2 regions of the Kitasatospora sp. NPDC023385 genome follow, and region 1 is predicted to be linked to the other one. Evidence: riboswitches for the same ligand, from Rfam matches in the RefSeq annotation. Region 1 holds a riboswitch; the other holds the start of a gene.
What was found. A riboswitch is a leader RNA that binds a small molecule or an ion and turns the genes downstream of it on or off. The one in region 1 is predicted to bind glycine.

Region 1 (15,831 bases):
CCAGATCGGGAAGTACCGGTTGGTGTTCTTCGCCGGCCACAACCGGGGGTACTGAAACCAACGTCGGTAGGAGCCCGAGTGAATACGAATACCCCTTCCTCTTCTCTCGGGGCGGCCACCCCACCCCTGTCCGGTCCGCAGACGGAGCGCGGCGGGCGCGGGGTGGTCGCGGGGCCCCGGCAGCCGGTCCGGCCGGACCGGCCCGCCGGGCGGCGGCGCGGCGGTGACGAACTGTTGAGCATCGGCGCGGTGCTGGTCTTCCTGCGCGACGACTTCCCCGAGGTCACCATCTCCAAGATCCGCTTCCTGGAGGCGGAAGGACTGGTCGAGCCGCAGCGCACGCCGTCGGGGTACCGCAAGTTCAGCCCGGCCGACGTCGATCGGCTGGCCTACGTCCTGCGGATGCAGCGGGACCACTACCTTCCGCTGCGGGTGATCCGCGAGCACCTGGACGCCATCGAGCGCGGCGAGGCCCCGCCCGCGCTGCCCTCCGCGGCCGACACCCGGCCGGGGCCGATGGAGGAGGCGGACCGGGAACTGGTGGCCTCCGCCGAGGTCCCGTCCGGCGTCCGGTTGGGGCGCGCCGAACTGCTGGCCGCCGCCGAGGCCGGCGAGCGGGAACTGGCCGAGTGGGAGTCGTACGGCCTGGTGGCCCCGGGCCCGGACGGCGGATACGACGGTGAGGCGCTGCAGGTGGCCCGGCTGGTCGCGGAGCTCGGTCGGTACGGACTGGAACCGCGGCACCTGAGAGCCATGAAGGCGGCGGCCGACCGCGAGATCGCACTGGTGGATCAGGTGGTGGCGCCGCTGCGCCGGCACCGGAACCCGCAGACCAGGGCCCATGCCGAGGCCACCGCGCGGGAGCTCGCGACGCTGTCGGTGCGGCTGCACGCGGCCATGGTCCAGGCCGGGCTGCGGAGCCGCGGCTAGCGGTCGCGGCGGCCTTCGGGCGGCCGGTGCACCGCGCTGACCAGCGGCGTCGGCTCTGCGCTTTCATATCCGGGACCGGAGCCATAGGGTTGCGTGTGTGAATGAGCTCGACGTCGTGGGTGTCCGAGTGGAGATGCCTTCCAACCAGCCGATCGTGCTGCTGCGGGAGGTCGGGGGAGATCGCTACCTGCCGATCTGGATCGGCCCCGGCGAGGCGACCGCGATCGCCTTCGCCCAGCAGGGCATGACGCCGGTGCGCCCGCTGACGCACGACCTGTTCAAGGACGTCCTGGAGGCGCTCGGCCAGCAGCTCACCGAGGTACGGATCACGGATCTGCGCGAGGGCGTCTTCTACGCCGAGCTGGTGTTCGCCGGCGGGGTCGAGGTGAGTGCCCGACCGTCCGATGCGATAGCGCTGGCGCTGCGGACCGGCACGCCGATCTACGGGAGCGAGGAGGTGCTCGCCGAGGCGGGCATCGCGATCCCGGACGAGCAGGAGGACGAGGTCGAGAAGTTCCGGGAGTTCCTCGACCAGGTCTCGCCCGAGGACTTCGGCGGCAGCGGTCCCCAGTAGCGCGGAAGCAGCGCGGACTGATTGTGGGGCAGCTCGGGCCGTCGTTTTGCCAAAATTCGTCCATCTACCCACACTAGGGGCACGAAAAACCACTCTCCTGAGTGATGTGGATTGCCTGACCCGGCGTGGCGATCGTTGACGGGTCATAGGGGACTGCCTACCGTCAGGAGTGGCTGTCCGGGTGGCCGATGCCCGCAGTCGGGTTGCCCGCAGCACGAGTGGACGGAGGCAGGCATGAGCAGCACCGGCGATGACGCGGCCGTGGGAGGCCTGTGCGCCGTGCACGTGCCGCGCACCGCTCGCACCGTCGCGGACCTCCCCCGGGTCGTGGGCAGGTTCCCGGCCGTGCAGCCGGGTCAGCCGGCCATCGAGCGGCTGGCCCCGACCTCCGAACTGGTCGGCTTCCGCGGCCCGACGGCCTGCGCGGCGGCCGGCATCACCTACCGCCAGTTGGACTACTGGGCCCGCACCGGACTGCTGGAGCCCAGCGTCCGGACGGCGTACCCGGCGACCAGCCAGCGGCTCTACAGCTTCCGCGACATCCTGCTGCTCAAGATCGTGAAACGGCTGCTCGACGCGGGTGTCTCGCTGCAGAACATCCGGGTGGCAGTCGCCCATCTGCAGGCCGCGGAGCAGGCGGACCTGGCCGGGATGACGCTGATGTGCGACGGCGCGACGGTGTACGAATGCGCCACGCCGCAGCAGGTGGTGGACCTGCTGAAGGGCGGTCAGGGCGTCTTCGGCATCGCGGTGGGAGCGGTCTGGCGGGAGCTGGAGCTCGTCGTCGGGCGGCTGCACGCCGAGCGCACCGACACCGGTGAGACCCTGGTCGGGCACGACCCGGCCGACGAGTTGGCGCAGCGGCGCAACCGGGCGGTCTGACGACTCGTTCGACGGGGCCGCGGGCCCGGACGGGGAACCGTTCGGACCCGCGGCCTCGTCGTGTTGGCTGGTGAAACGAGCGAGGGAGGGGCACATGGGGGCCGGCACCGGGATATCGGGGCTGCTGCGGCGCAGGGCCGGGCTGCTGCGGACGCGACTGCGGCAGCGGAGGACCCAGCGAAGGGTGTTCCAGGTGGGCACGGTGCTCTGCTCGCTGGCGCTGGCGCCCAGCGCCTGGGTGTGGCTCACGGCGGGGGACCGGGTGGGCACGGTGGAGAGCGCGCCGTCCGCCCCGGTCGCGGTGGTCTTCGGCGCCGGGTTGGACCAGGGCAAGCCCTCGCCGTACCTGGAGCACCGGCTGGTCGCGGCGGTGGACCTGTACCGGGAGGGCAAGGTCCAGGCGATCCTGGTGACCGGCGACAACGGGCGGGTCGAGTACGACGAACCCGACGCGATGTTCACGTACCTGACCGGGCACGGGGTGCCGGCGGACCGGGTGGTCCGCGACTACGCGGGCTTCGACACCTGGGACTCCTGCACCCGGGCGCACCGGATCTTCGGAGTGGACCGGGCGGTGCTGGTCAGCCAGGACTTCCACGTTCGGCGGGCGCTGGCGCTGTGCGAGGCGGCGGGCATCCGGTCGGACGCGGTCGGGGTGCCGGAGCTGCACGACGAGACCTGGCTGTACGGCGGGCTGCGGGAGGTCGCGGGGGCGGGCAAGGCGGCGGTCAACGCCTGGCTGCGGCCGGACCCGTTGTTCCTCGGGCCCAAGGAGGACGGCATTCCGAAGGCGCTGGCGGAGACGGCGAAGAAGTAGCCGACGGCGCCCGGCTGCCGCGTCGGCCGGGGCGATGGCGGGCAGCGTCGGCCGGGGTTCGGACGCACTGTCGGACCCGTACGCGATGATCGGCGGGTGCGATCACTGCCGAGCATCATCCACCTCGACATGGACGCCTTCTTCGCGGCGGTGGAGCAGGCGGCCAAGCCGAGCCTGCGCGGCAAACCGGTGATCGTCGGCGGGCTCGGCGGGCGCGGCGTCGTCTCCACGGCCTCGTACGAGGCACGGAAGTTCGGGGTGCACTCGGCGCTGCCGATGGCGCAGGCGCGTCGGCTCTGCCCCAACGCGGCCTTCCTGGCGGGCCGGTTCGAGGCCTACCGGCAGGTCAGCGAGATCGTGATGGCCCTGCTGCGCGAGCTGTCGCCGCTGGTGCAGCCGCTGAGCCTGGACGAGGCCTTCGTGGATCTGGAGGCCGGGCCGTACGGTCCGGTGCTGGCGGAGGCGGACCACGAGACCGGCGAGCGGCTGGTGCTCGCGCTGGCGGAGGACCTGCGTGCGGACATCCAGCGGCTGACCGGGCTGACCGGCTCGGTCGGCGCGGCCGGATCCAAGCTGATGGCCAAGGTCGCCTCCGAGAAGGCCAAGCCGGACGGCCTGGTGCTGATCGAGCCCGGGCAGGAGCGGGCCGTGCTGGGGCCGATGCCGGTACGGGCGCTGCCCGGGATCGGGCCGGCCACCGAGCAGGTGCTGCGGCGGGCCGGGCTGACCACCGTGGCCGACCTCGCCGACGCCGGGGAGGCGGAACTGGTCCAGCTGCTCGGGCGGGCGCACGGCGCCGGGATCCACCAGATGTCGATAGGGCTCGATGAGCGGCCCGTGGTGGCCGACCAGGACGCCAAGTCCGTCTCGGTGGAGGACACCTACGAGGTGGACCTGGCCGACCGCGAGCGGGTGCTGCGCGAGGTGGACGCGCTGGCCGCCCGGTGCGTGCGGCGGCTGCGGGCGGCCGGGCGCTCGGGGCGGACGGTGGTGCTCAAGGTCCGGCGCTTCGACTTCTCGACGCTGACCCGCTCGGAAACGCTCGGCGGGCCCACCGACGACGAGGCGGTGATCACCACGACCGCACGCCGGCTGGCCGAGCAGGTCGACATCACCGGCGGCGTCCGGCTGCTCGGCGTCGGTGTCGCCCAACTCGCCGACTACACGCAGGAGGACCTGTTCGCGCAGGCCCTGCGGGAGGAGGCCGCGGAGCACCTCGTGGCGGGCGCCGAGGCCGAGGAGGGCGAGGAGGAGCCGGAGGCCGTCGTGGTGCGGCGCTGGCTGCCCGGGCAGGACGTCCGGCATGCCGAGTTCGGGCCGGGCTGGGTTCAGGGCAGCGGCGTCGGGAGGGTCACCGTACGGTTCGAGACGCCGTGGAGCGGGCCGGGGCGGGTGCGGACCTTCGCGGTGGACGACCCGGCACTCGAACCCTCCCGGCCACTGCCGCTGCGCCGGGAGGAGGGCGAGGCTCCCGCTGCGGACGACGGCTCCGGCGCGGACGGCGGCGGGTCGGGCCAGGGGGGCTGAGGTGCGAGGGGGTGCGCGCGAGGGGGCTGAGAAACGAAAACGGCCCCACCCGGTGGGGGATACCGGGTGGAGCCGCATCACCGTGCCGGTCCCCGTACGGTCGTGATGCCCTCACGGCGTACGGAGGCCCGGGCCCCCGCGCCCTGTCCCTGGGCGCGGGGGCCGGACGCCTCGTCAGGCGTCGGTCTTGACCAGCTTGTCGCTGGAGTCCTGCGGGGCCGAGCCGTCGACGACCGTGGAGAGGGCGTCGGTCTTGGTGGCGCGGATCAGGAACGGGACGACACCGGCGATCACGCAGACCACGGCCGCGGTCCAGAACGCGTGCTTGTAGGCGTCCAGGGTGGGCAGCGAGAGCGGGATCTGCGGCGGCAGCTTCATGGTGTCGCCGGTCAGGATGGCGGCCATGACGGCGGTGCCGATCGCCCCACCGACGGTGCGCAGCACGGAGTTCATGCCGTTGGCGATGCCGCTCTGCTCGACCGGGACGGCGCCGTTGATGTAGGCCGGCATCGCGGCGAAGGCGAGGCCGACACCGAGGCCGAAGATCGCCGAGGCGGTGTAGATGTCGCCCTCGCGGCTGTGCCGCAGGGCCAGGTAGGCCATCGAGACGGCGCCGAGGACACCACCGAGGACCAGCGGCAGGCGCGGGCCGCGGCGGGCGATCAGCAGCGCGCCCAGCGGGGCGGCGACCATCGAGCCGATCGCGGACGGCAGCAGCATGACACCGGCGTGCAGGACGGTGGCCGTGAAGCCGTAGTGGGTCAGCTTCTCCGGGGTCTGGGCGAAGTTGCTGATGACCATGAAGGAGCCGTACATGCCGAAGCCGATGAGCAGGCCGGCGGTGTTGGTGAAGGCCACGGCGGGGCGGGACATCATCTTCATGTCCACCAGGGGGTGCGCGACCTTGGTCTCGATGACCCCCCAGATCAGGGCCACGACGGCGGCGACGGCGAACAGACCGAGGGTCCTGGTCGAGGTCCAGCCCCAGTGGTTGCCCTGGCTGACGGCGACCAGCAGGGCCGAGAGCCAGCCGGCCAGGGTGATCGCACCGAGCGGGTCCGCGCCACCCTCCTTGTCGGTGACCGGGTCGGACGGGACGCGGAAGGCGACCAGGGCGATCGCGATCAGGCCGAAGACCAGGCCCATCCAGAAGATCGACTTGTAGTTCCAGTGCTCCAGCAGGAGGCCGGTGGCGACCAGGCCGAGGCCGGAGCCGACGCCCATCGAGGCGCTGATGGCGGCGACGCCGCCGGTCACCTTCCGCTTGGGCAGCTCGTCGCGGACGATGCTGATCGCCAGCGGCATGACGCCACCGCCGGCGCCCTGCAGGACGCGGGCGACGACCAGCCAGGTGAAGGAGTGGGTGCTGACGGCCAGTGCCGAACCGGCGACCAGGCCCGCCAGCGAGATGAGCAGCATCGGCTTACGGCCCCGGAGGTCGCCGAAGCGGCCCAGGAGGGGAGTCAGCACGGCGGCGGACAGCAGGTTGGCGGTCATCAGCCAGGTGATGTTGGACCCGGTGACGTCCAGTTCCTTGGCCAGCGAGGGCAGGATCGGGACGACCGCGGTCTGCACCACGCTGAACGACAGCATCGCCAGGATGAGGGCCGGCAGGACCCGGGCGCTGCTCTGCTTCTCGGCCGCGGTGGTGGGCTGGGGTGCCTCACTCACGGTTGCTTCCTCCCGTACATAGTGAATGAACTGAAGTAACCATGCGGGAAATACTTCAGAGTGTCAAATATCGAGTGGTTAAGGTTTGGCAAAGGGGGAAAGGGCGGCGCCGGCGGCGGGTTCGGGCACGCCGAAGGACCCCGGCCGCGGTGGCCGGGGTCCTGGGGTGGGAGAGTCAGACCAGGGGGCGCAGGGCGTCCGCGTGGGACGAGGCCGGTGCCGGGGTGGTGGAGGCCGGGGGCGTGGTGGTGTCGTGCACCTCGACGTGCTCGCGGCGCAGTTCGTCCCGGATCACCTCCTCGTCGGTGTACCGCTCGACGACGAGGCGGACGCGCTCGATGGGCGTGAGGTACTTGCGGACCGCCGGGCGCTCCTCACGGAGGGTGACCTCCTCGACGGCCTCGGCGATCTCCTTCTCGGTGAGGGCGGTGCGTTCGGCCTCGCTGACCGGCACCCGCTCGACCCGGACCCTCTCGCGGACCACCGGGACGCGGCGCTCGATCTGCTCGGTCGTCACGTACTTGCGCAGCTTCGCGGTGCCCACGTTGTGCCACTCGGTGGTGATGTCCAGCCGCTCCTCGCGGCAGGTGATCTCGACCGGGTCGGCGGGGGCGGACGAGGCCGCGCCCGTGGCGGCGGCCGGGCTGATCACCGCCGGGGCCTGATGGAACCTCGGCTCCACGGCGGGCGCGGGCGCGGGGGCCGTGGCGGTGGGTGCAGGGGTGCTGAGGGTCCGCACAATGGCCTCCGTGGCGGTGCTGGTGCTGTGGTTGACGGGGGCGATCTTGGTGGTCGGCTCGGGATCGGGGGAGCGGAAGGTGGGCGGCTTGGCAGTGGCCGCGGCAGTGGCGGCGGCGGCCGGGGCGGCCGCCGCCGTGCCGAAGTCGAGATCGGGCTGGGCGGCCCGTCCGCCGTCCGCGCCGGCCTGGTGGCCGTCCACCGAGGTGTCGAGGCCGTAGTAGCGGTAGAGCTGGAGCTCCTGGGCGGGGGACAGGTGCTGGCCGACGCCGAAGTCCGGCGACTCCTTGACCAGCGACTTGTCGTACGGCACCCGGAGCTCGTCGCCGGCGAACTCGCTCGTGGTGAGCGGGACGAAGGCGTCCCGGCCGAAGATGCCGGTCCGGACGGCGGCCCACTCGGGCCGGCCGGTGGCATCGTCCAGGTACACCTCGTCGACCGTGCCGATCTTGTCTCCGTTGCGGTCGACCGCCTTGTGGCCGATGAGGTCCCGGGGGTCGATGTCGGTCTGCACTCTTTCCTCCAGTGCGCTGGGCCGCGGAAGTCCCGCAGGAAGGCGGCCGGAGCACCCGTCCCGTCCCGCCACTTCACACCAAATGCCATGAATCGGACGGGCGCGACCGGAGTGCGCCGGACGGGCCGGACGCTGCGCCGTCCGGGGGACGCGCGTAGACCGGAGGTGACGCGACGCACCCGTGATCGGAAGGCCTCCCGCTGGTACCCTGGGCGGCGACCGCAGAGCCCGCTCGGGAGAGTCTCCGATCGCGAAAAGCGCTGGTCGGAGCGCCGAAGGAGCAACTCCTCCCCGGAATCTCTCAGGCATCCGTACCGTGTGGGGTAGGTCACTCTGGAAAGCAGGGCAGGACCGTCGGCATGGGAGCCGGCGATCACCACCCTCACCGACGGTGCAAGCCGACGGAGCGCCCACGGCGCACCGTGCGGGCGAAGCTCTCAGGTCCCGATGACAGAGGGGGAGGCCTGACGGGTTCGTCCGCCAGGGCCTGATCCGCTGTCCGCAGCGGGAAGGCCGGCCGGCGTGCGCACCCCCGCCGGTCCGTGACCAGGAGGCCTCGACCACCATGAACGCCCAGCCGAACGCGGGACGCCCCACCAGCGCCTCGACCCTCACCGAGCTTGAGCTGGCCAGCCCCTTCGAGAACCGCCACATCGGCCCCGACGCCCCCGCGCAGGAGAAGATGCTGGCGTCCGTCGGCTACGGCTCGCTGGACGAGCTCGCCGTCACCGCCGTGCCCGAGGCAATCCGCTCCATCACCGGCCTGGACCTGCCCGCCGGGCGGACCGAGGCCCAGGTCCTCGCCGAGCTGCGCGAGCTGGCCGGCCGCAACCAGGTGCTCCAGCCGATGATCGGCCTGGGCTACTACGGCACCTTCACCCCGCCGGTGATCCTGCGCAACGTCATGGAGAACCCGGCCTGGTACACCGCCTACACCCCGTACCAGCCGGAGATCTCGCAGGGCCGCCTGGAGGCGCTGCTCAACTTCCAGACCCTGGTCTCCGACCTGACCGGCCTGCCGACCTCCGGCTCCTCGCTGCTGGACGAGAGCACCGCGGCCGCCGAGGCGATGGCGCTGGCCCGCCGGGTCACCAAGGTCAAGGGCGGCGTCTTCCTGGTCGACGCCGAGACCCTGCCGCAGACCATCGCGGTGATCAACACCCGTGCCGTGCCGACCGGTGTCGAGGTCGTCGTCGCCGACCTCTCCGCGGGCATCCCGGCCGAGATCGCCGAGCGCGGCGTCTTCGGCGTGCTGCTGCAGTACCCGGGCGCCACCGGCGTGGTCCGCGACCTCGCCCCGGTGATCGAGCAGGCGCACGGCCTGGGCGCGATCGTCGCCGTCGCCGCCGACCTGCTGGCGCTGACCCTTCTCAAGTCCCCGGGCTCGCTGGGCGCCGACATCGCCTGCGGCACCTCGCAGCGCTTCGGCGTGCCGATGGGCTTCGGTGGCCCGCACGCCGGCTACCTCTCGGTGCGCGCCGAGTACGCCCGCTCGCTGCCCGGCCGCCTGGTCGGCGTCTCCGTCGACGCCGACGGCAACCGCGCCTACCGCCTGGCGCTGCAGACCCGTGAGCAGCACATCCGCCGCGAGAAGGCCACCAGCAACATCTGCACCGCCCAGGTGCTGCTCGCCGTGATGGCCTCGATGTACGCCGTGTACCACGGCCCGGACGGCCTGGCCGACATCGCGCGCCGCACCCACCGCTACGCCGCCGCCCTCGCCGAGGGCCTGCGGGCCGGCGGCGTCGAGCTGCTGCACGGCGAGTTCTTCGACACCGTCACCGCCGTCGTTCCGGGCCGCGCCGCCGAGATCGCCGCCGCCGCCCGCGCCAACGGCATCAACGTGTACCAGGACGGCGAGGACCGGATCTCCGTCTCCACCGACGAGACCACCACCCGCGAGCACCTGGCCGGCGTCTGGGCCGCCTTCGGCGTGCCGGCGGTCGAGGCGGCCGAGGACGCCGAGGCGCTGCCCGCCGCGCTGCTGCGCGAGGACGAGTACCTGACCCACCCCGTCTTCCACAGCCACCGCTCGGAGACCGCCATGCTGCGCTACCTGCGCCGCCTGTCGGACCGGGACTACGCGCTGGACCGCGGCATGATCCCGCTGGGCTCCTGCACCATGAAGCTCAACGCGACCACCGAGATGGAGGCCGTGACCTGGCCGGAGTTCGGCCAGCTGCACCCCTTCGCGCCGATCGAGCAGGCCCAGGGCTACCTGACGCTGATCCGCCAGCTGGAGCAGCAGCTGGTCGAGGTGACCGGCTACGACGCCGTCTCGATCCAGCCGAACGCGGGCTCGCAGGGCGAGCTGGCCGGCCTGCTGGCCGTCCGCGCCTACCACCACGGCAACGGCGACACCCAGCGTGACGTCTGCCTGATCCCGTCCTCCGCGCACGGCACCAACGCCGCCTCCGCGGTGATGGCCGGCATGCGCGTGGTCGTGGTGAAGACCCTGGTCGACGGCGACGTGGACGTCGAGGACCTGAAGGCCAAGATCGAGCAGCACCGCGACAACCTGTCGGTGCTGATGGTCACCTACCCGTCGACCCACGGCGTGTACGAGACCCAGATCACCGAGATCTGCGCGCTGGTGCACGAGGCCGGCGGCCAGGTGTACGTGGACGGTGCCAACCTGAACGCGCTGGTCGGCCTCGCCAAGCCGGGCAAGTTCGGCGCGGACGTCTCGCACCTGAACCTGCACAAGACCTTCTGCATTCCGCACGGCGGCGGCGGCCCGGGCGTCGGCCCGGTCGCGGTGCGCGCCCACCTGGCGCCGTACCTGCCGAACCACCCGCTGCAGCCGGAGGCCGGCCCGGCCACCGGCGTCGGTCCGATCTCGGCCGCGCCCTGGGGCTCGGCGGCGATCCTGCCGATCTCCTGGGCGTACGTGCGGCTGATGGGCGGCGAGGGCCTCAAGCGCGCGACCCAGGTCGCGGTGCTGAACGCCAACTACATCGCCAAGCGCCTGGCGCCGCACTTCCCGGTGCTCTACACGGGCCCGGGCGGGCTGGTCGCCCACGAGTGCATCATCGACCTGCGTCCGCTGACCAAGGAGACGGGCGTGACGGTGGACGACATCGCCAAGCGCCTGATCGACTACGGCTTCCACGCGCCGACGATGTCCTTCCCGGTGGCCGGCACGCTGATGATCGAGCCGACCGAGTCCGAGGACCTGCACGAGATCGACCGGTTCTGCGACGCGATGATCGCGATCCGGGCCGAGGTCGACAAGGTCGGCTCGGGCGAGTGGGCGGCCGACGACAACCCGCTGCGCAACGCCCCGCACACCGCCGCCGAGCTGGCCGGCGACTGGGCGCGCGGCTACTCGCGGCAGGAGGCGGTCTTCCCGGCGGGCGTGAACCCGGCGGACAAGTACTGGCCGCCGGTGAGCCGGATCGACGGCGCGTACGGCGACCGCAACCTGGTCTGCTCCTGCCCGCCGATGGACGAGTACGGCGTCTGACCGAACCCGGGCCACAACGCGGCCCGGACGCACGGCGGGGCCCCGGCGGATCGATCCGCCGGGGCCCCGCCCGTCGTGCGTCGGTGCGGCGGCTGCCCCCGCCGTACGGCCGGACCGGTCGGTCAGGCCGCGTGGGCGACGGGGCGGCGCGGGGCGATCACCCGGCCGTCGGGCAGCAGTTCGCCGGTGTCCTCGAACATCACCACGCCGTTGCAGAGCAGGCTCCAGCCCTGCTCCGGGTGGCAGGCCACCGACACGGCCGCCTCGCGGTCCTCGGACTCGGCCGACGGGCACTCAGGACGGTGCTGGCACATACGCGTACCCTCGCTTCGCTCTGCGATCCTCCCCGTGGTGCGGTCGCCGGAGGTCGGGCTGCCCGGGAACCGCCGCGGTAGTCGGATCCTGTCCGCACGCCGACCGGGTGTTGACCGGCGCTCAAGTGGGTAGGACAGGTGGTCCTTCCACGCTGGTTCCCAGTGTCGGCATCTGCGGAGCTGCGCGCAGGGGTTTGGTGACATGCGCCACAACTCCGGGGCAGAGATCACCCGTTCAGGTGGGGCAGGGGAGAAAACCCGCACCGGTGGGTCAGTCCGCGCATGGCCCGATCCGGCCATGGTGGATGACCCGTCCGGGTGGTCTCCGTTCGGGTGCAGCGGATCGGTGCCGAGGATGCGGGCGCGGCGAAGGGCCGCCGGGCGGGAGGCCCGGCGGCCCGTACGACTGCGGGCGGCTCAGGAGGAGCCGAGCAGCATCGGCCTGACGAGCGGGGCCCGGGCGAGCAGCGGCAGCAACTCGGCGGCCGGGTAGGCACGGTGCGCGGTGACGCCGAGCGGGGCCGGGGCGAGCGGGATCAGCAGGTCGGCGGCCGGCCCGGTGTCGGGACTGTGCAGCCAGAGCGCCGTCGCGTACTGGCCGGGGAAGGTCAGCAGGCGGGGCTGCCGGCGGACCCGGGTGCCCTGGGCGAGCTGCCGGGCCTCGCGCAGCGCCCGGACCGTCGAGTCGAGGTAGGGACCGGCGGTGAAGTGGGAGAAGGCGTGGCCCTCGACGCCCTGCACCACCTCGGCGGCGGCGGCGACGTCGGCACCGTCCTTGATCAGGAAGCGCCAGCCGGTGCGGTGAGCGGCGGAGAGGTCGGGGCGGGGGCCGTCCAGGACGTGCACCGCGAGCGGATGCGCGGGGAGCAGTCGGCCGGCGGGATGACGCAGCGCTGCGGCGGCGGGCTGGCGCAGCGCGGTCTCCGAATCGAGTGCGCCCAGGACGGCGCGCAGGGCACTCGGTGGGGGCTGGGGGGTCTGCAGGGTCATGGCGGGGTCCGCCTCTCCAAGCGAGATCGGCGTGCGAGTGCGGCATACCGGCGTGGCGCGGCGCGTCCTCGGTGACGGGGGCCTGGCCGTGTCCGGTTGTGCAGGATCGCGGTGCCGGCGCGGGCTCCGCCGTCGACGAGGGGATTCGAGGCGGGAGCGGACGGCCGGAGCGCTGTGCGAATTCCATCGAACGGACGCGCAGGGTGACCTGTTTATCACAGGCGGTGGCGCCAGGCAAGTCTGCAGTTGTGCTGATCCACCGTCAGTTGCCTTGCATTGCAAGCCATTCCGAGCAATCGGGTATCGATCTTCGAGGTGGGCATGATGCTGGCACGGTCGGTCGGCCGGGTGGCTCAACGGGGTGGCTCAGTCAGGAGGAGGGGACCGTGGGCGAGAAGGTCGTGGCGACTCGGGCGGATCTGGCGGACCGGCAGCTGTACCGGCGCAAGCTGCAGGCCTGTCTCGACGTCCTGGCACGGATGCTGCGGGAGGACCGCTTCGACCGGCCGCGGGCGGTGATGGGACTGGAGATCGAGCTCAACCTGGCCGACGAACAGGGACTCCCGGCCATGAACAACGCCCAGGTGCTGAGCTCGATCGGCTCCAGCGACTTCCAGACCGAACTGGGCAAGTTCAACATCGAGGTGAACGTCACACCGCACCGCCTCTGCGGGCACGTCTTCGAGGAACTGCGCGAGGAGATCGACACCGGGCTGCGCTACGCCGACCGGCGGGCCGCCGAGGCCGGGGCACGGATCGTCATGGTCGGCATCCTGCCGACCCTTGAGCACGCTCACACCGGGCTGGACGCGATGAGCCACAACCAGCGGTACACCCTGCTCAGCGACCAGATCCTGGCCGCCCGGGGGGAGGAGATCGCGCTGGACATCGAGGGCGTCGAGCACCTCCAGCTGGAGTCCGTCACCATGGTCGCCGAGGCCGCCGCCACCTCGCTGCAACTGCACCTCCAGGTGACCCCGGCACGCTTCTCCTCGGTGTGGAACGCCGCCCAGGCGCTCTGCGGGCCGCAGCTCGCACTCGGCGCGAACTCCCCCTTCCTGTTCGGCCGGGAGCTGTGGCGGGAGACCCGCCCGGTGCTCTTCCAACAGGCCTGCGACACCCGTTCGGCGGAGCTCAAGGCCCAGGGCGTACGCCCGATCACCTGGTTCGGCGAGCGCTGGGTGGACTCGGTGTACGACCTGTTCGAGGAGAACCTGCGGTACTTCCCGGCGCTGCTCCCGATCTGCGACGACGAGGACCCGCTGAAGGTGCTGTCCTCCGGCGGCGCGCCCAAACTCGCCGAGATGCGGCTGCACAACGGCACCATCTACCGCTGGAACCGGCCGATCTACGACGTCTCCGGCGGCGTCGCGCACCTGCGGGTGGAGAACCGGGCCCTGCCGGCCGGGCCGACCGTGGCCGACACGCTGGCCAACGCCGCCTTCTACTACGGGCTGGTGCGGGTGCTCGCCGAACAGCCCCGCCCGGTCTGGACGAGGCTGCCGTTCGAGCGCGCCGACGAGAACTTCCGGCAGGGCGCCCGGTACGGCATCGACGCCGTCCTCCAGTGGCCGCGCCCCGGCCGGCCCGGTCGGGGCGGCGGGCTGCAGACGGTCTCCGCCGTCGACCTGGTGCTGGGCGAACTGCTGCCGCTGGCCTACCAGGGCCTCGACGAGTGGGGCGTGGAGCCCGCCGACCGGGACCGCTACCTCGGCATCATCGAGCAGCGCTGCCTGCGCCGCACCAACGGCGCGGCCTGGCAGAGCGCGACGTTCCACCGGCTGCGCGAGCAGTACGGGATGGACCGGCCGGCCGCGCTCGCGGCGATGACCCGCCGCTACGCCGAGCACATGCGCACCGGAGAGCCGGTGCACACCTGGCCGGTCGGCTAGCCGGGCCGCTGTGTCAGGATGATCGCCCCGGCGGTCGGCCGACGGCCGGAGCGACCGCCCGTCCGCTGGAGCCCCCGTGACCACCGTTCCGACCGTGCCGGAGACCGCCCAGCCCACCCGCCGCCGACTCGGCGCGGAACTGCTGATCCTCCTCGGCCTCTCGCTCGGCGCCAGCGGGATCAGCGCACTGATCAGCTTCGCGGGCTCACTCACCGAACCGCTCGCGCTCGGCCGGCAGGTCGCCACGCTGAACGGCTCGCGGGCGCCCGGGCGGCCCTGGCTGGACCTGGTGTGGCAGCTGTACTACATCGGGCGCGGCCTGATGCCGGTGGTGCTGGTCGGCTACCTGCTGGTGCGTGAGGGCGTCGCGCTGCGGGTGCTGGGCTTCGACCTCGGGCAGAAGCTGCGGGACCTCGGCCGGGGCGCCGCCGTCGCCGCCGCGATCGGCGGCTCGGGGCTGCTGCTCTACCTGGCCTCGCAGGCGGCCGGGTACAACCTGACGGTGGCGCCGTCCGGGCTGCCGGACGTCTGGTGGCGGGTGCCGGTACTGGTGCTGTCGGCCTGGCAGAACGCCGTCCTGGAGGAGGTCGTCGTCCTCGGCTACCTGCTGCGCCGGGTGGGGCAGTGGGGGTGGTCCTGGCCGGCGACGGTGGCGGCCAGCTCGGTGCTGCGCGGTTCGTACCACCTGTACCAGGGGGTCGGCGGGCTGGTCGGCAACATGGTGATGGGGGCGGCGTTCTGCCTGCTGTACCGGCGGTGGGGGCGGGTGATGCCGCTGGTGGTGGCACACGCGCTGATCGACACGGTGGCCTTCGTCGGGTACGCGCTGCTCGCCGGGCACGTCAGCTGGCTGCCGACCCCCTGAGCGCGGACCTCCCGGACGGCAGCGCCAGGCCGCGCGGCGGGTGGGCGAGCAGCCGGTCGACGTGCCGGCGCTCCAGGCCCTGGCCGGGATCGATCGGCAGCAGGAGGCGGTCGCGGCGCCAGAGCGACCTGCGGACCAGCCGGCCGGGGATGACGTCGTCCACCCAGGCGAACGGGCGCCCCCCGGCGTAGCGCAGCAGCGGGGCCCACTTGGCGGAGGAGAACAGCTCCATCAGCGGGACGCGGGGATCGCCCGGCTGCGGGACGTAGCCGGTGAAGCGGACCACCGGGAGCGGGTCCAGGCCGATCGCCGGGGCGATGTGGGTGTTGGCGTGCTCCTCCCAGGTGGTGGCCCAGACCAGGTCGTACGTCGCGGCGAGCTCGCGCAGCCACCCGCCGTGCCGGGCGGACAGCAGGACGGAGTAGCCGAACAGCGTGTGGGTGTCGAACCCGGCGTCCGGATGGGGACAGACCGGGTTCAGGACCCCGTCGACGTCCAGGAACAGCAGTGGCTTCGGCACCGGTGGCCCCCCAAAGGCGGTGGTGTGTGCTGTCTCTTCGGACGAACCACCCGTACCGCTGGTTGCGCTCCGGCGGGCGCACGCGGGGCGCACAGGGGGCTCACGGCGCGGGCGCCGGCTCGGTGGCGGGC
Region 2 (15,831 bases), on a different contig from region 1:
GGGGAAGCCTCCCGTAGGCGAAGTCGACCATCAGCTCGATGAGTTCGTCCTTGCCGGAGACGTACCGGTAGGCGGCCATCGGGGCGACGCCGAGGTCGCCGGCCAGGCGGCGCATGGTGACGGCGTCCAGGCCCTCGGCGTCGGCGATGGCCACGGCGGCCTCGGCGATCCGCTGCGGAGTCAGGGTGGTGCGCGGTGCGGGGGCCGGGCGGGCGAGGCGCTCCCACAGTGAGACCTGGGCCTTGTCGTCACGGGCCTTGTCGTCACCGGTTCTGCCGTCACCGGCCTTGTCGTCGCCGTTCGCGGGGGTGTCCCCGGCGGGGGCCTGCTGAGCGGGCATGGGGCGGGCTCCTTTCGACTGCGGGTCCGTCCGACCGTAGCACCCCATGTGTACGGCGTATCAGTAGTAGACGCCGTACGCGCCAGTGTGTACGTTGTATCCAACAGATACGTCGTACACAACGCCCATCCCGGAGGGGGACCACCATGTCCACGGAGCAGCACCTGAAGGTCGCCGTCATCGTCGGAAGCACCCGCAACGGCCGGTTCGGGCCGGTCGTCGCCGACTGGCTGCGCGGCCACCTCGACGCCCGCGGCGACATGACCGTCGACCTGGTCGACCTGGTGGAGACCCCGCTGCCGACCACCTTCCCGTCCTTCGGCGGCGAACTGCCGGCGGACGAGGCCGCGCTGCTCGCCGCCGTGTCGCCCCGGCTGGAGGACGCCGACGCGTTCGTGTTCGTCACGCCCGAGTACAACCACAGCTTCCCGGCCCCGCTGAAGAACGCCATCGACTGGCACAACCGGCAGTGGCACGGCAAGCCGGTCGCCTTCGTCTCCTACGGCGGCCTCTCCGGCGGCCTTCGGGCCGTCGAGCAACTGCGCGTGGTGATGGCCGAGTTGAACGCGGTGACGATCCGCAACACGGTCAGCTTCCACGGCGGTGCCCAGTGCTTCGACGCCGACGGCAAGGCCCTCGACCCGGCTGCCGACGCCGCCGCCAAGACCTTGCTCGACCAGCTCGCCTGGTGGGCCGGGGCGCTGCGCGAGGCCCGCCAGGCCCGCCCGTTCGCCGCCTGACCCGAGGGCGTCGGCCGCCGGGCACGCGAAAGCCCCCGGGTGGAAGGGGGATTCCGCCCGGGGGCCCGTGACCGGCGAGCGGTCAGCCGGTGCTCAGCACTCGATGACGTTCACGGCGAGGCCGCCGCGCGAGGTCTCCTTGTACTTGATCTTCATGTCGGCGCCGGTCTCCTTCATCGTCTTGATCGCCTTGTCCAGCGAGACGTGGTGCCGCCCGTCGCCGCGCAGCGCCATCCGGGCCGCGGTGACGGCCTTGACCGAGGCCATGCCGTTGCGCTCGATGCAGGGGATCTGGACGAGGCCGCCGACCGGGTCGCAGGTGAGGCCGAGGTTGTGCTCGATACCGATCTCGGCGGCGTTCTCGACCTGCTCGGGGGTGCCGCCGAGGACCTCGGCGAGGCCGCCCGCGGCCATCGAGCAGGCGGAGCCGACCTCGCCCTGGCAGCCGACCTCGGCGCCGGAGATGGAGGCGTTCTCCTTGAACAGCATGCCGATGGCGCCGGCCGCGAGCAGGAAGCGGACGATGCCGTCCTCGTCGGCGCCCGGGATGAAGTTCAGGTAGTAGTGCAGTACGGCCGGGATGATGCCCGCCGCGCCGTTGGTCGGCGCGGTGACCACCCGGCGCCCGGAGGCGTTCTCCTCGTTGACCGCCATCGCGTAGAGCGTCACCCACTCCATCGCGTTGGCCGGGCCGATGCCCTCGGCGCGCAGCGCCCGGGCGCCCGAGGCGGCCCGGCGGCGGACCTTGAGACCGCCCGGCAGGATGCCCTCGCGGCTCATACCGGCCCGCACGCACTCCTGCATCACGGCCCAGATCTCCAGCAGCCCGGTGCGGATCTCCTCCTCGCTGCGCCAGGCCTTCTCGTTCTCCAGCATCAGGCCGGAGATCGACAGGCCGGTCTCCCGGCTGAGGCGGAGCAGCTCGTCGCCGGTGCGGAAGGGGTACTTCAGCACGGTGTCGTCGGGCTTGACCCGGTCCGCGCCGATCGCGTCCTCGTCGACGACGAAGCCGCCGCCGACCGAGTAGTAGGTCTTCTCCAGCAGCGTGGAGCCGTCCGCCGCGAACGCCCAGAGGGTCATGCCGTTGGCGTGGTACGGCAGCGAGCGGCGGCGGTGCAGGACCAGCCGGCTGTCCGGGTCGAAGTCGATGGGGTGCTCGCCGAGCAGGTTGAGCCGCTTCTCGGTGGTGATCCGCTCGACGTCCTGGTCGGCCCGGTCGACGTCGACGGTGCGGGGCGAGTGGCCCTCCAGGCCCAGCAGGACGGCCTTCGGGGTGCCGTGGCCGTGACCGGTGGCGCCCAGGGAGCCGTACAGCTCGGCCCGCACACCCGTCACCTGGGCCAGCAGGCCTTCGGACCGCAGCCGGCGGGCGAACATCCGGGCGGCGCGCATCGGGCCCACGGTGTGGGAGCTCGACGGGCCGATGCCGATGGAGAAGAGGTCGAAGACGCTGATGGCCACGGAGGGACGTCCTTGTCTGGTCTCGTGGAAGGACTTGCGGGCGGGGCTGGGCGGGGCTGGGCGGGGCTGCGCGGCGGGCGCGGGAGGCGGTGTGCGGCCGACATGGGACGGGGCACCGCGCGCACTGTCCAGTGTGCGCGGTGCCCCGGGGTCCACGGTGCGCCGGAGGGGTGAGGCCGGTCACCTGCGGCCGGTCGCCCAGGACCGGCCGGTGCGGACTATTCCTGGTTGGCCAGGTTCGGGTACAGCGGGTACTTGTCGGCCAGCGCGGTGACGCGGGCCTTCAGCGCGGCGGCGACGGTCTCGTCGAAGGCGGGCTTGAGCGCCTCGGCGATGATGTCGGCGACCTCGCGGAAGTCCTCGGCCTGGAAGCCGCGGGTGGCGAGGGCCGGGGTGCCGATGCGCAGGCCCGAGGTGACCATCGGCGGGCGCGGGTCGTTCGGGATGGCGTTGCGGTTGACCGTGATGCCGACCTCGTGCAGCCGGTCCTCGGCCTGCTGGCCGTCGAGCACGCTGTTGCGCAGGTCGACCAGGACCAGGTGGACGTCGGTGCCGCCGGAGAGCACGGACGCGCCGGCCTCGGCGACGTCGTCCCGCAGCAGGCGCTCGGCGAGGATCCGGGCGCCGTCCAGGGTGCGCTGCTGGCGCTCCTTGAACTCCTCGGACGCGGCGACCTTGAAGGCGACGGCCTTGCCGGCGATCACGTGCTCCAGCGGGCCGCCCTGCTGGCCGGGGAAGACCGCCGAGTTGATCTTCTTGGCCCACTCGGCCTTGGACAGGATGACGCCGCCGCGCGGGCCGCCCAGGGTCTTGTGGGTGGTGGTGGTGACCACGTCCGCGTACGGCACCGGGTTCGGGTGCAGCCCGGCGGCCACCAGGCCGGCGAAGTGCGCCATGTCCACCATGAGCAGCGCGCCGACCTCGTCGGCGACGCGGCGGAACTCGGCGAAGTCGAGCTGGCGCGGGTAGGCGGACCAGCCGGCGATGATCAGCTTCGGCTGGTGCTCCTTGGCGAGGCGCTCGACCTCGGCCATGTCGACCTGGCCGGTCTTCTCGTCCACGTGGTAGGCGACCACGTTGTAGAGCTTGCCGGAGAAGTTGATCTTCATGCCGTGGGTCAGGTGACCGCCGTGGGCCAGGTTCAGGCCCAGGATGGTGTCGCCCGGCTGGATCAGCGCGAACATCGCCGCGGCGTTGGCCTGCGCGCCCGAGTGCGGCTGGACGTTGGCGTGCTCGGCGCCGAACAGGGCCTTGACGCGGTCGATCGCGATCTGCTCGACCACGTCGACGTGCTCACAGCCGCCGTAGTAGCGGCGGCCGGGGTAGCCCTCCGCGTACTTGTTGGTGAGCACCGAACCCTGGGCCTCCATGACCGCCACCGGGGCGAAGTTCTCGGAGGCGATCATCTCCAGCGTGGTCTGCTGGCGGTGCAGCTCGGCGTCGACCGCGGCGGCGATCTCCGGGTCGAGGGCGTGCAGGGACTGGTTGAGAACCGTCATGGTGTGGTCTTCCCAGGGGAGGAGAGGGGAGGGACGGTGGGGCGGGCCGACGCGCGCGGCCCGCCCGGACACGAGCGGGTCAGGCCTTGATGAAGGCGTCGTACTCGTCCGCGCTGAGCAGCGTGCCGGTGGACTCCACGCGCACCTTGAACAGCCAGCCGCCCTCGAAGGGGGCGCTGTTGACCAGGCCGTTGTCGTCCACGACGTCCTGGTTGGTCTCGACGACCTCGCCGGTCACCGGGGAGTACAGGTCGCTGACCGACTTGGTGGACTCCAGCTCGCCGCAGGTGTCGCCCGCCGTCACGGTGTCGCCGACCTCGGGCAGCTGCACGTAGACGATGTCACCGAGCGCGTCGGCGGCGTGCTTGGTGATGCCGATCGTGGAGACACCGTCCACGGGGGCGGTCAGCCACTCGTGCTCTTCGGTGTACTGCAGGTGCTGGGGGTTGCTCATGGCGTCATTCTCCAGGATGGGAAGCGGGTACGGCGAAGCGGGCCGCCGCGTGGACGGCTTCGACGTGCGGGAACGGGAAAAGGGGGGCGGCCGGCCTCAGCGGGCGCGCTTGTAGAACGGCAGCGCCACGACCCGCACCGGCTCGTGCTTGCCGCGCACGTCCACCGCGACGGTGGTGCCGGGGGCGGCGTGCTCCGCGTCGACGTAGGCCATCGCGATCGGCTGCCCCAGCGTCGGGGACGGCGCGCCGGAGGTGATCCGGCCGATCGGGGCGCCGTCGGCGGAGACCACGGTGTACTCGGCGCGCGGGACGCGCTTGCCCTCGGAGACCAGGCCGACCAGCACCCGCGGCGGGTTGCCCTCCGCCGCGGCGGCGGCCTGCTCCAGCGCCTTGCGGCCGACGAACGCGCCGTCGTTGGTGGTCTTGTCGAAGCGGACGACCCGGCCCAGACCCGCGTCGAACGGGGTGAGGTCGGTGGACAGCTCGTGCCCGTACAGCGGCATGCCCGCCTCCAGGCGCAGCGTGTCGCGGCAGGACAGGCCGCACGGGATCAGGCCGCGGCCCTCGCCGGCGGCGGTCAGCGCCTGCCAGATGCCCTCGGCGTCGACCGGGTGGCAGAAGATCTCGAAGCCGTCCTCGCCGGTGTAGCCGGTGCGGGCGAGCAGCACGTCGCGGCCGGCCACCTGCGCCGGGAGGATCGCGTAGTACTTCAGGCCGGGCAGGTCGGCGTCGGTGGTGTCGGCGAGGATCGCGGTGGCCTCCGGGCCCTGGACGGCGATCAGCGCGTAGGTGTCGCGGTCGTCGGTGACGACGGCGTCGAAGCCCTTGGCGCGGGCGATCAGCTCGTCGAGGACCAGCTGGGCGTTGGAGGCGTTGGCGACGACCAGGAAGGCGTCCTCGCGCAGGCGGTAGACGATCAGGTCGTCCAGGATGCCGCCGTCCTCGGCGCAGATCATGGTGTAGCGGGCGCGCAGCACGCCCAGCGCGGAGACGAAGCCGACCAGCGCGTGGTCCAGCATCTCGCCGGCCTGCGGGCCGGTGACGGTGATCTCGCCCATGTGCGAGAGGTCGAACAGACCGGCCTTGGTGCGGACGGCGAGGTGTTCCTCGCGCTCGCTCCCGTAACGCAGCGGCATGTCCCAGCCGGCGAAGTCGGTCATGGTCGCGCCGAGGGCGCGGTGCAGCGCGTCGAGCGCGGTCAGGCGGAGGGACGACATGGCCAGGAACTCCTCGGTCGGGGCACTCAGGGGTGCACGCGCCGGACCGGACCCGCTGGGGACCGACCCCTGCGCGCGGGCATGCGGCGGCGTGGGTCTCCCCATCTGTCGTCGAACCTGAGAGCTTCACCGCCGCGCGGCCCGCAGCTGTTTCCAGCATCGGGCACAGCATGGCGGCTTGCACCGTGGGTGGGCGCGCGACAGGGCCGCGCGCCGCTTTCCAGATGTGCCTAACCCGTGCGGTAGGGGGGCCTGAGAGATTCCGGGGAGGACTTGCTCCTTCGGCGCCGGCTGTGCCGCCGAGCGGCACTCCGGGCTCTCCCGCGCGGGTTCGAGCGGCCGGTATGGAGTTGTGGGGGCCCGCGGCGCATGCCGTCGGACGCGCACATCATGGCACGTCCGGGACGAGGAGGGGAGAGGGGGCCCGGTCACACGGCGGCGGACCGAACAGCAGCCCTAAGGAAGGGGCCCCGGGGCCCTAGACTGCTGCGCGTCGGCGCAGCAGTGGGCGGCCGACCGGCAGAGGGCGGAATCGGCGGCGCATGGGGTACCCGGTGGAGCAGCAGCAGGGGTGGGGCGGTCCGGAGCAGGCCCCGACGGGCGGCACCTGGCCGGCCAACGAACTGGAGCAGGTGCTGACCGCCGCCCTGGGCGACCCGGGCGCGACGCCGCGGGTCATCGAGGTGCTGGCCCGCAGCCAGGTGTGGGTGCCGCTGCCGGCCGGAGCCGACCCGCAGGGGCAGGCACTGGACCTGCCGACCATCGAGCTGGCCGGCGAGCCGTACGTGCCGGTGTTCTCCTCACAGGAGGTGTTCCTGCAGCAGGCGCCGGGGATGGCGTTCGCGATCGCGCCGGTCTGGGAGTTCGCCCGCGGACTGCCGCTGGGCGTGGGCATCGCGGTGAACCCGGAGGCGGCGGTGGGCATCCCGGTGCCGCCGCAGGGCGTGGCCGAGCTGCGCCGCGGCCCGCGGCAGGACCGCTGGGAGGGCGCGGACGGCGCGGACGGCCAGGCGGCGCCGACCGGCGGCCGGGTGGCGCTGCGCGAGCCGGTGCCGGGCGAGGACCCGGAGCACTTCCTGGCCGCCTGCCGGGCCGAACTGTCGGCACTGCCCGGAGTGTTGACCGCGCGCAGGGCGCTGGCCAGCATCGAGGGCGAGCCGACGGTGATGTTCGTGGGCGTCCAGTTGGACCCGACGGCCCCGGCCGACCCGGCCGCGGTGAACGACGCGCTCGGCCGAGCCCTGGGAACCGCGCCGCTGCCGGGCGGCGTCCACCTCGTACTGCTCGACCTCGCCGACGACCCGGTGGTCGAGTGGCTGCTCACCCAGGTCATGCCCTTCTACGCGCGGGCGTGAGCCGGGGGTTCGTATCACAGGCACGTCGCCGTGGCGGTGGCCGGTGCCGCGCCATAGGGTGCGTGCAGACGGCTGACGGGCCGGCGGTCCGAGGAAAGAGGCGCGGCGAGGTGGGCGCATGAGTGCGGGAACGGGAGCGGGCGGGGTGCCAGGGCCCTGGGGCCAGGCACCGGCCGGGCACCCGGGAGCGGATCCGGCCGTGCTGGAGCACGCCCTGCGCGACGTCGCGCCGGAGCGCTACGACGCGTACGAGCGGCTGCTGCACGCGCTGGCGGACGGCCGGGTCTGGATGCTGCTCTGGCACGGCACGCCCGGCAGCCCCGACGCGCAGTACGGGAACATGGAGATCAGCGGCCACGGCTACGCGCCGGCCGTCACCTCGTCCGAGCAGCTGGCCGCCTCCGGCTGGGCCCGGGCCCACGAGGTCATCTCCGGCCGGGAGGTCGCCGCGGCGCTGTACCGCACCCGCTGGGGCCTGTGGCTCAACCCGCACGCGCCCGGCGGCGGCGTCGGCGTGCCCTGGGCGGATCTGCGGCGGATCGCCGCGGGCCTGGACCGGCTGCCGGCCGGCCCGCTGAAGCTGAGCGAGCCGCAGGTCAACGCCCAGCAGTTCTTCGCGCTGCTGGAGCGGCAGGCCGGCGAGGTGCGCGCGGTGCGGGCACTGCGCCGGGCCTGGGTGCAGCCGGCGGTGGGGGAGCCGTACCTGGCGATCGGCCTGGACCTGTACGAGAGTTCGCCGCCGGCGGTGGAGGCGGTGCGCGCGCTGATGCAGCGGGCGATCGCGGTGGCCCCGGAGGGGCTGGCGGTGTCGACGGTGGCGATGTCGGACGAGTACGACCCGGTGGCGCTGTGGATGCGCGCCAACTCGCGCCCGTTCTTCGACCGGGAGGCGGGCCGCCCGGCGACCGGCCCGTACCCGCCGGTGCCGCCGCCCGCGTACCCGGGGCAGTCCATGTCGGGGCAGCCGACGCCGGGGTGGTCCTACGGGACGCAGCCGCCCGCGCAGGGCTGGCAGCAGCAGCCGCAGCCGCCGCAGCGGCCGTGGCCCGGATATCCGGGGCGCTGACCGCCAGGTCTTTTTCCGCGAAGCCGACTTGATTGTCCATCAAGTCGGCTTCGATGCGTTCCGGACGAATTCCCGATTCGTGTACCCGAAGATCTTGACATGCCTGTTACAGCCATGTGAAGAGGGATATGCCGGCGGGCGGCGACGTGCATGCCTGCAGATCACAGTTGGGCATCTCTCGGTTGTCAGGTCTGGCGTAAGCCAGTTCGCATGGCAGAGAGTTCTGCGCAACGCACCGCACGTACTGGAACCCCACAAAGGTGAGCGCGCGTGCCGACCACCCGCCCACGCGAAGCCCATCCCGCGTGACGGCAGTGCCTGTGCACGACGCACTGCCGCGAACACCCGTTCCTCCTAAGCACCTTTCGCACGTCCGCAGCCGCACCGCCGAAGCCGGCGACCGGCACCCGTGGGCCGGCCACCGTCGGCGAGGGGACCAACTGACCATGACCGCATCCGTGACCACCGCCGGGAACGAGCCGGAGGCAGCCGCCGCCGCGAGCCCGGCCAAGACGATCGAGGGCCGCTCCCTCGGTCGGATCGCCTGGACCCGCTTCAAGCGGGACAAGGCCGCCGTCGCCGGCGGCGTCGTGGTGATCCTGCTGATCCTGCTCGCCGTACTGGCCAAGCCGATCGAGTCGGCGTTCGGCCTCGACCCGGACGCCCTCCACCAGGACCTCCTGGACGCCGACCTCGGCGGCCTGCCGTTCGGCGACTGGGGCGGCATGAGCGGGGACCACCTGCTCGGCGTCGACCCGCTGCAGGGCCGCGACCTGCTCACCCGCGTCATCGAGGGGTCCTGGGTCTCCCTGCTGGTCGCCTTCGGCGCGACCCTGCTGTCCAACACCATCGGCACCGTGCTCGGCATCATGGCCGGCTACTACGGCGGCTGGGTGGACACCCTGATCAGCCGGGTCATGGACGTCTTCCTGGCGTTCCCGCTGCTGCTCTTCGCCATCGCGATCTCGACCTCGCTGCAGGGCGGCGCGTTCGGCCTGCACGGCCTGCCGCTGCACATGCTGGTCCTGATCTTCGTGATCGGCTTCTTCAACTGGCCCTACATGGGCCGGATCGTGCGCGGACAGACGCTCTCCCTGCGCGAGCGGGAGTTCGTCCACGCGGCCCGGAGCCTGGGAGCCCGCGGCCCGTTCATCCTGTTCAAGGAGCTGCTGCCCAACCTGGTCGGTCCGATCCTGGTCTACTCGACCCTGCTGATCCCGACCAACATCCTCTTCGAGGCCGGGCTGAGCTTCCTCGGCGTCGGCATCCAGCCCCCGCAGGCCTCCTGGGGCGGCATGCTCCAGGACGCGATCCGGTACTACCAGGTGGACCCCCAGTACATGGTGGTCCCCGGTCTGGCGATCTTCATCACCGTGCTCGCCTTCAACCTGCTCGGCGACGGGCTGCGTGACGCCCTCGATCCCAAGAGCAACTGACACCCAGCGTCGGAACCCTCCACCGCCTCCACATCCTCAAGGGGTTGATCTCACCCATGCGCAGGTCCCGTACCGTCGCACTGACCGCGGCGGCCGCCGCCGCGGTCCTGGTCGTCACCGGCTGTTCCAGCTCGTCCAAGAGCGGTGACGCGTCCTCGTCGTCCTCCGCCTCGGGCGGCGGAGCCAACGCGGCCACCAAGAACATCGTCAACGCCTCGGACAAGAAGGGCGGGACGGTCACCTTCGAGATGAAGGGCACCCCGGACTCGCTCGACCCGGGCAACACGTACTACGCGTACATCTACAACTTCTCCCGCCTGTACGCCCGCCCGCTCACCACCTTCAACCCGGCCGCGGGCGAGGACGGCAACAAGCTCGTCCCGGACCTCGCCGAGTCCATGGGCCAGCCCAGCGCGGACGGCCTGACCTGGACGTACAAGCTGCGCGCGGGCCTGAAGTACGACGACGGCACCCCGATCACCTCGAAGGACGTCAAGTACGCCGTCGAGCGCTCCAACTTCGCGCCGGACGTGAACTCCAACGGCCCGACCTACTTCCACGACCTGCTGGTCGACAACGACACGCCGTACGCGGGCCCGTACAAGGACAAGACCGGCGACCTGCACGCGATCGAGACGCCGGACGACACCACGGTCGTCTTCCACCTGAAGCACCCGTTCGCGGACTTCGACTACCTGGTCAGCGCCCCGCAGACCGCGCCGGTCCCGCAGGCCAAGGACACCGGTGCCGACTACGTCAAGCACATCGTGTCCTCGGGCTCCTTCAAGTTCGAGTCCTACGAGGACGGCAAGCAGGCCGTCCTGGTGCCCAACACCAACTGGGACAAGAGCACCGACCCGATCCGGAAGCAGCTGCCGGACAAGATCCTGCTCAAGATGAACATCGACCAGGCCACCATCGACAAGGACCTGCTGGCCGGCAACGCCCAGGTCGACCTGGTGGGCGGCGGCGTCGACCCGCAGACCCAGGCGCAGATCCTGCAGAACCAGAAGCTCAAGGCCAGCACCGACAACGCGTACGGTGGCCGCCTCGTCTACCTGGCGATCAACTCCCAGGTCGCGCCGTTCGACAACGTCGACTGCCGCAAGGCCGTCCAGTTCGCGATCGACAAGGTCTCGGTGCAGACCGCCGAGGGCGGCCCGATCCGCGGCCAGATCGCCAACACGGTGCTCCCGCCGGACATCCCGGGCCACCAGGACTTCAACCAGTTCGAGACCAAGGACAACAAGGGCGACGAGGCCAAGGCCAAGGACGCCCTGAAGGCCTGCGGCAAGGACAGCATCAACACCGTCATCTCGGCCCGCACCGAGCGCGCCACCGAGGTCGCCGCCGCCACCTCGATCCAGGCCGCGCTGAAGAAGGTCGGCATCAACGCCGAGATCCAGCAGTTCCCGCAGGGCAAGTACCTGACCGACAGCGCCGGTGCCCCGCAGTTCACCAAGGACCACAACATCGGCCTGATGATGATGCAGTGGGGCGCCGACTGGCCGACCGGCTACGGCTTCCTGCAGCAGATCGTCGACGGCCGCGCGATCAAGGCCTCCGGCAACAGCAACCTGTCCCAGCTGAACGACCCGTCGGTCAACAAGATGATCGACGACGCCGCCGTCAACACGGACAAGGCCGGCCGCGAGAAGCTCTACGGCGACATCGACAAGAAGGTCATGGAGCAGGCCGTCATCGTCCCGCTGACCTACTTCAAGGTCTTCCTGTACCGCCCGGACAACGCCACCAACATGGCCTCCACCCCGGCGTTCTCGGGTGAGTACGACTACCTGAACATCGGCACCACCAAGTAAGAGCCTGGCTCCGCATCCCTGAAGGCAGGTGAAGGCAGCGGCGCCCGCCGTCGTCCGGAGGATCCCGGACGACGGCGGGCCGCCGGAGCCGCCCAACTGTGTTTGCCTACATCATCCGCAGGATCTTCGCGGCGGTGCTGCTGCTGCTGGTCGTCAGCGCCGTCACCTTCGCGATCTTCTTCCTGCTCCCGCGCGTCGCCGGCGAGACGGCCGACCAACTGGCCGCCCAGTACATCGGGAAGAACCCCTCACCCGACGCGATCGCCGCGGTCAAGCAGAACCTCGGCTTCGACCAGCCGCTGTACGCCCAGTACTGGCACTTCCTCAAGGGCCTGGTCAGCGGCGCCGAGTACAAGTTCGGGCCGGAACCGGCCACCTGCCACGTGCCCTGCTTCGGCTACTCCTTCAAGAACCACCTGGAGGTCTGGCCCGAGCTGTCCAAGCGGATCCCGGTCACCATGTCGCTCGCCGCCGGCGCGGCCGTGCTCTGGCTGGTCTCCGGCGTCGCCACCGGCGTCGTCTCCGCCCTCAAGCCGAAGTCGATCTTCGACCGGCTCTCCATGGGCGTCGCCCTCGCCGGCGTCTCGCTGCCGGTCTTCTTCACCGGCGCGCTGCTGCTCACGCTGTTCAGCTACGAGTGGCCGATCCTGGACAACCTGCAGTACGTCGACTTCACCGACAACCCGCTGATGTGGGCCCGCAACCTGATCCTCCCCTGGATCTCGCTGGCCTTCCTCTACTCCGCGCTCTACGCCCGGCTCACCCGCGCCGGAATGCTGGAGACCATGAGCGAGGACTACATCCGCACCGCCCGGGCCAAGGGCCTGGTCGAGCGCAAGGTCGTCACCCGGCACGGGCTGCGCGCCGCCCTCACCCCGATCGTCACCATCTTCGGCATGGACCTCGGGCTGCTGCTCGGCGGCGCCCTGATCACCGAGCAGGTCTTCTCGCTCCAGGGCGTCGGCCAGTTCGCCGTCCAGGCGATCTCCGACAACGACCTGCCCAAGATCCTCGGCGTCACCCTGCTCGCCGCCTTCTTCATCGTCGCCTGCAACCTCGTGGTCGACCTCCTGTACGCCCTCGTCGACCCCCGGGTGAGGCTCTCGTGACCGAGCTCCAGAAGACCACGGAAGCCACCGCACAGACCCCGTCCGGTGACCCCTTCCTCTCCGTGCGCGACCTGCGGATCCACTTCGACACCGACGACGGCCTGGTCCGCTCGGTGGACGGGGTCAGCTTCGACCTGCAGAAGGGCCGCACCCTCGGCATCGTCGGCGAATCCGGCTCCGGCAAGTCCGTCACCTCGCTCGGCATCATGGGCCTGCACCGCTCCAAGCGGGCCCGGATCAGCGGCGAGATCCTGCTGGGCGGCGAGGACCTGATCGCGGCCGGCCCCGACCGGGTGCGCCAACTGCGCGGCCGCGAGATGGCGATGATCTTCCAGGACCCGCTGACCGCGATGCACCCCTACTACACGGTGGGGCAGCAGATCGTCGAGGCCTACCGGGTGCACCACCCGCAGGCCACCAAGAAGCAGGCCCGGGCCCGGGCGGTCGAGATGCTCGACCGGGTCGGCATCCCGCAGCCGGACCGCCGCGTCGACGACTACCCGCACCAGTTCTCCGGCGGCATGCGCCAGCGCGCCATGATCGCCATGGCGCTCGTCAACGACCCCGCCCTGCTGATCGCCGACGAGCCCACCACCGCCCTGGACGTCACCGTCCAGGCGCAGATCCTGGACCTCATCCGCGACCTCCAGGACGAGTTCGGCTCCGCCGTCATCATCATCACCCACGACCTCGGAGTGGTCGCCGAGCTGGCCGACGACATCCTGGTCATGTACGGCGGCAAGTGCATCGAGCGCGGCCCGGCCGAAACCCTCTTCGACGCGCCCGAACACCCCTACACCTGGGGCCTGTTGGGCTCGATGCCGCGCCTCGACCGGGAACTGCAGGACCGGCTCATCCCGGTCAAGGGCACCCCGCCCAGCCTGATCAACGTGCCGTCGGGCTGCGCCTTCCACCCGCGCTGCCCGTACGCCGCCCTCACCGACGGGCGCTCCACGAGCGAGGTCCCGGAGCTGGTCGAAGCCACACCCGGCCACCACGCGGCCTGCCACCTGCCGGCCGACGAGCGGCACCGCATCTTCGCCGAAGAGATCGCGCCCCGGCTGTGAGCCCGGCCTCGTACCACCTTTCTGGAGAGAACCGATGACGGACACTCAGGCGGCCACGATCCCGGGGCCGGCGCCCGCCTCCGACCGCGAGCCGCTGCTGAAGGTGACCGGCCTGACCCGGCACTTCCCGATCCGCGGCGGGCTGCTCCGCCGCCAGACCGGCGCGGTGCGGGCCGTCGACGGCATCGACTTCTCGGTCAACGCCGGCGAGACGCTGGGCGTCGTCGGCGAGTCCGGCTGCGGCAAGTCGACCATGGGCCGACTGGTCACCCGGCTCGACGAACCCACCGGCGGGAAGATCGAGTTCGAGGGCACCGACATCACCCACCTGGGCGTCGGGGCGATGCGGCCGCTGCGCCGCGACATCCAGATGATCTTCCAGGACCCGTACTCCTCGCTGAACCCCCGGCACACCGTCGGCACCATCGTCGGCGCGCCCTTCAAGCTCCAGGGCGTGCAGCCCGAAGGCGGCGTCAAGAAGGCCGTCCAGGAACTGCTGGAGCTGTGCGGCCTCAGCCCCGAGCACTACAACCGCTACCCGCACGAGTTCTCCGGCGGCCAGCGCCAGCGCATCGGCATCGCCCGGGCGCTCGCCCTCAAGCCGAAGATGATCATCGCGGACGAGCCGGTCTCCGCCCTGGACGTCTCGATCCAGGCCCAGGTGGTCAACCTGCTGGACGACCTCCAGCAGGAACTCGGACTGACCTACCTGATCATCGCGCACGACCTCTCGGTGGTCCGCCACGTCTCGGACCGGGTCGCGGTGATGTACCTCGGCAAGATCGTCGAGATCGCCGACCGCGACGCGCTCTACCGCAGCCCCATGCACCCGTACACCAACGCGCTGATGTCCGCCGTGCCCGTCCCCGACCCGCGCCGCCGCCAGCGCGCCGGCCGCGAACGGATCCTGCTCACCGGCGACGTCCCCTCCCCGATCAACCCGCCCAGCGGCTGCCGCTTCCGCACCCGCTGCTGGAAGGCGCAGGACGTCTGCGCCACCCAGGAGCCGCCGCTGACCGCGCTGGCGACCGGGCACCAGGTGGCGTGCCACTTCCCGGAGAACGCGCCGGAGAAGGCGCCGGCGAGCGTGTCGGAGGCGCCGGCGTCCTGAGCTCGGGGCCCAACGACGGAAGGCCGCCCGCCCCCGGCAAGGGGGAGGGCGGCCTTCCGTCGTTCACGCGCCGTGGGCGTCAGGGGCGGCCGGTCGGCACGGGCTCTGCCTCAGGGGCCGTAGCCTCCGGGGCTGCCGCCTTGGGGGCCTCCTCCTGCCTTGGGGCCCGGACGGCCGGACGGGCGGGCAGCGCCTCGGCCGGGAAGCGGCGGTTCAGCGCCTTGACCGCCTTGCGGCCGAGGTTCTGGAACGGGATCTCGACCAGCCGGTAGCTGAGGTAGCTGACCAGCAGCAGGGCGGCCATGAAGGCGACGAACTGCACGCTGCGGCCCTGCCAGGAGACGAACGGCTTGCGGTCCTCCAGCAGCCACTCCATCCCGTGGATGAGCGGGTTGTGCAGCAGGTACACCGAGTAGCTGATCGTGCCCAGCCAGGCGAGCACCCGCGGGAACCGCCGCCGGCGGAGCAGCATGCCGACCGCGAAGACGGCCCAGGCGGCCAGGTACGCGAAGGAGAACGACTTCCAGGTCTCGCTCCAGGTGCGCCACAGGGCCTGGTCGTGGTTGTACATGAAGCCGGACAGGAAGCCCGCCGTGAGGACGAAGGCGCAGCACAGGAGCGCCGGGGTGCGGTCGATCTGGCCGTGTTCCAGCCGGTACAGCACCGTCCCGGCGAACATCGTCGCGAAGATCATCAGGCTTTCGAAGGCGGTGGACCGGCTGTTCAGCAGGACCAGCACCAGGCCCAGCCCGCCGAGCAGCGTCCCGCCCCACCGGGTCAGGTCGGCCCGGCCGGTGACGATGAAGGCCATCGCGGCGACCACGACGACCCCGGCGGCCAGCACCAGGTGCCGGACGGCGGGCAGCCCGTCGGCCGTGATCGTGCCGAGCGGCAGCCAGGCGCCGAGGACCAGCGCGCCGGCCGCGAAGCCGATCGCGATCGGGGCGCTCTGCCGGTGCCGGCCGGTGACGAAGAGCGTCGTCACGAAGTAGTAGAAGACCATCTCGTAGGTGAGCGTCCACATCACCCCGATGACGTTGGTGACGCCCATCATGTCCTGGACCATCAGGCCGTTGCCCGCCAGCGTCAGCAGCGGGTGGTCGAACGCCCAGCCCTGCACGACGGTGTGGCTGCGCGGCAGGATCAGCAGGCTCA

Region 2: linked by a shared signal. The riboswitch ahead of gcvT (glycine cleavage system aminomethyltransferase GcvT) and the one ahead of gcvP (aminomethyl-transferring glycine dehydrogenase) in region 1 are both predicted to bind glycine.

The regions. Positions count from the first base shown of each region.
Region 1 covers NZ_JBVOOL010000013.1:225,896-241,726, reverse strand. Annotated here, with positions in the region: gene AC0B61_RS21975 (FHA domain-containing protein) at 1-55, shown strand, start outside; gene ftsR (transcriptional regulator FtsR) at 235-930, shown strand; gene AC0B61_RS21965 (bifunctional nuclease family protein) at 1,028-1,504, shown strand; gene AC0B61_RS21960 (MerR family transcriptional regulator) at 1,739-2,386, shown strand; gene AC0B61_RS21955 (SanA/YdcF family protein) at 2,481-3,203, shown strand; gene AC0B61_RS21950 (DNA polymerase IV) at 3,300-4,730, shown strand; gene AC0B61_RS21945 (MFS transporter) at 4,905-6,401, opposite strand; gene AC0B61_RS21940 (PRC and DUF2382 domain-containing protein) at 6,577-7,653, opposite strand; glycine riboswitch at 7,877-7,980, shown strand; glycine riboswitch at 7,982-8,114, shown strand; gene gcvP (aminomethyl-transferring glycine dehydrogenase) at 8,219-11,119, shown strand; gene AC0B61_RS21930 (DUF5999 family protein) at 11,242-11,433, opposite strand; gene AC0B61_RS21925 (hypothetical protein) at 11,851-12,423, opposite strand; gene AC0B61_RS21920 (glutamate-cysteine ligase family protein) at 12,810-14,315, shown strand; gene AC0B61_RS21915 (CPBP family intramembrane glutamic endopeptidase) at 14,392-15,180, shown strand; gene AC0B61_RS21910 (HAD domain-containing protein) at 15,158-15,700, opposite strand.
Region 2 covers NZ_JBVOOL010000016.1:110,387-126,217, forward strand. Annotated here, with positions in the region: gene AC0B61_RS24415 (TetR/AcrR family transcriptional regulator C-terminal domain-containing protein) at 1-340, opposite strand, end outside; gene AC0B61_RS24420 (NADPH-dependent FMN reductase) at 487-1,080, shown strand; gene AC0B61_RS24425 (L-serine ammonia-lyase) at 1,174-2,541, opposite strand; gene glyA (serine hydroxymethyltransferase) at 2,760-4,040, opposite strand; gene gcvH (glycine cleavage system protein GcvH) at 4,120-4,494, opposite strand; gene gcvT (glycine cleavage system aminomethyltransferase GcvT) at 4,591-5,712, opposite strand; glycine riboswitch at 5,943-6,046, opposite strand; gene AC0B61_RS24445 (enhanced serine sensitivity protein SseB C-terminal domain-containing protein) at 6,255-7,067, shown strand; gene AC0B61_RS24450 (enhanced serine sensitivity protein SseB C-terminal domain-containing protein) at 7,186-8,133, shown strand; gene AC0B61_RS24455 (ABC transporter permease) at 8,580-9,569, shown strand; gene AC0B61_RS24460 (ABC transporter substrate-binding protein) at 9,626-11,389, shown strand; gene AC0B61_RS24465 (ABC transporter permease) at 11,488-12,498, shown strand; gene AC0B61_RS24470 (ABC transporter ATP-binding protein) at 12,495-13,565, shown strand; gene AC0B61_RS24475 (ABC transporter ATP-binding protein) at 13,600-14,676, shown strand; gene AC0B61_RS24480 (acyltransferase family protein) at 14,756-15,831, opposite strand, start outside.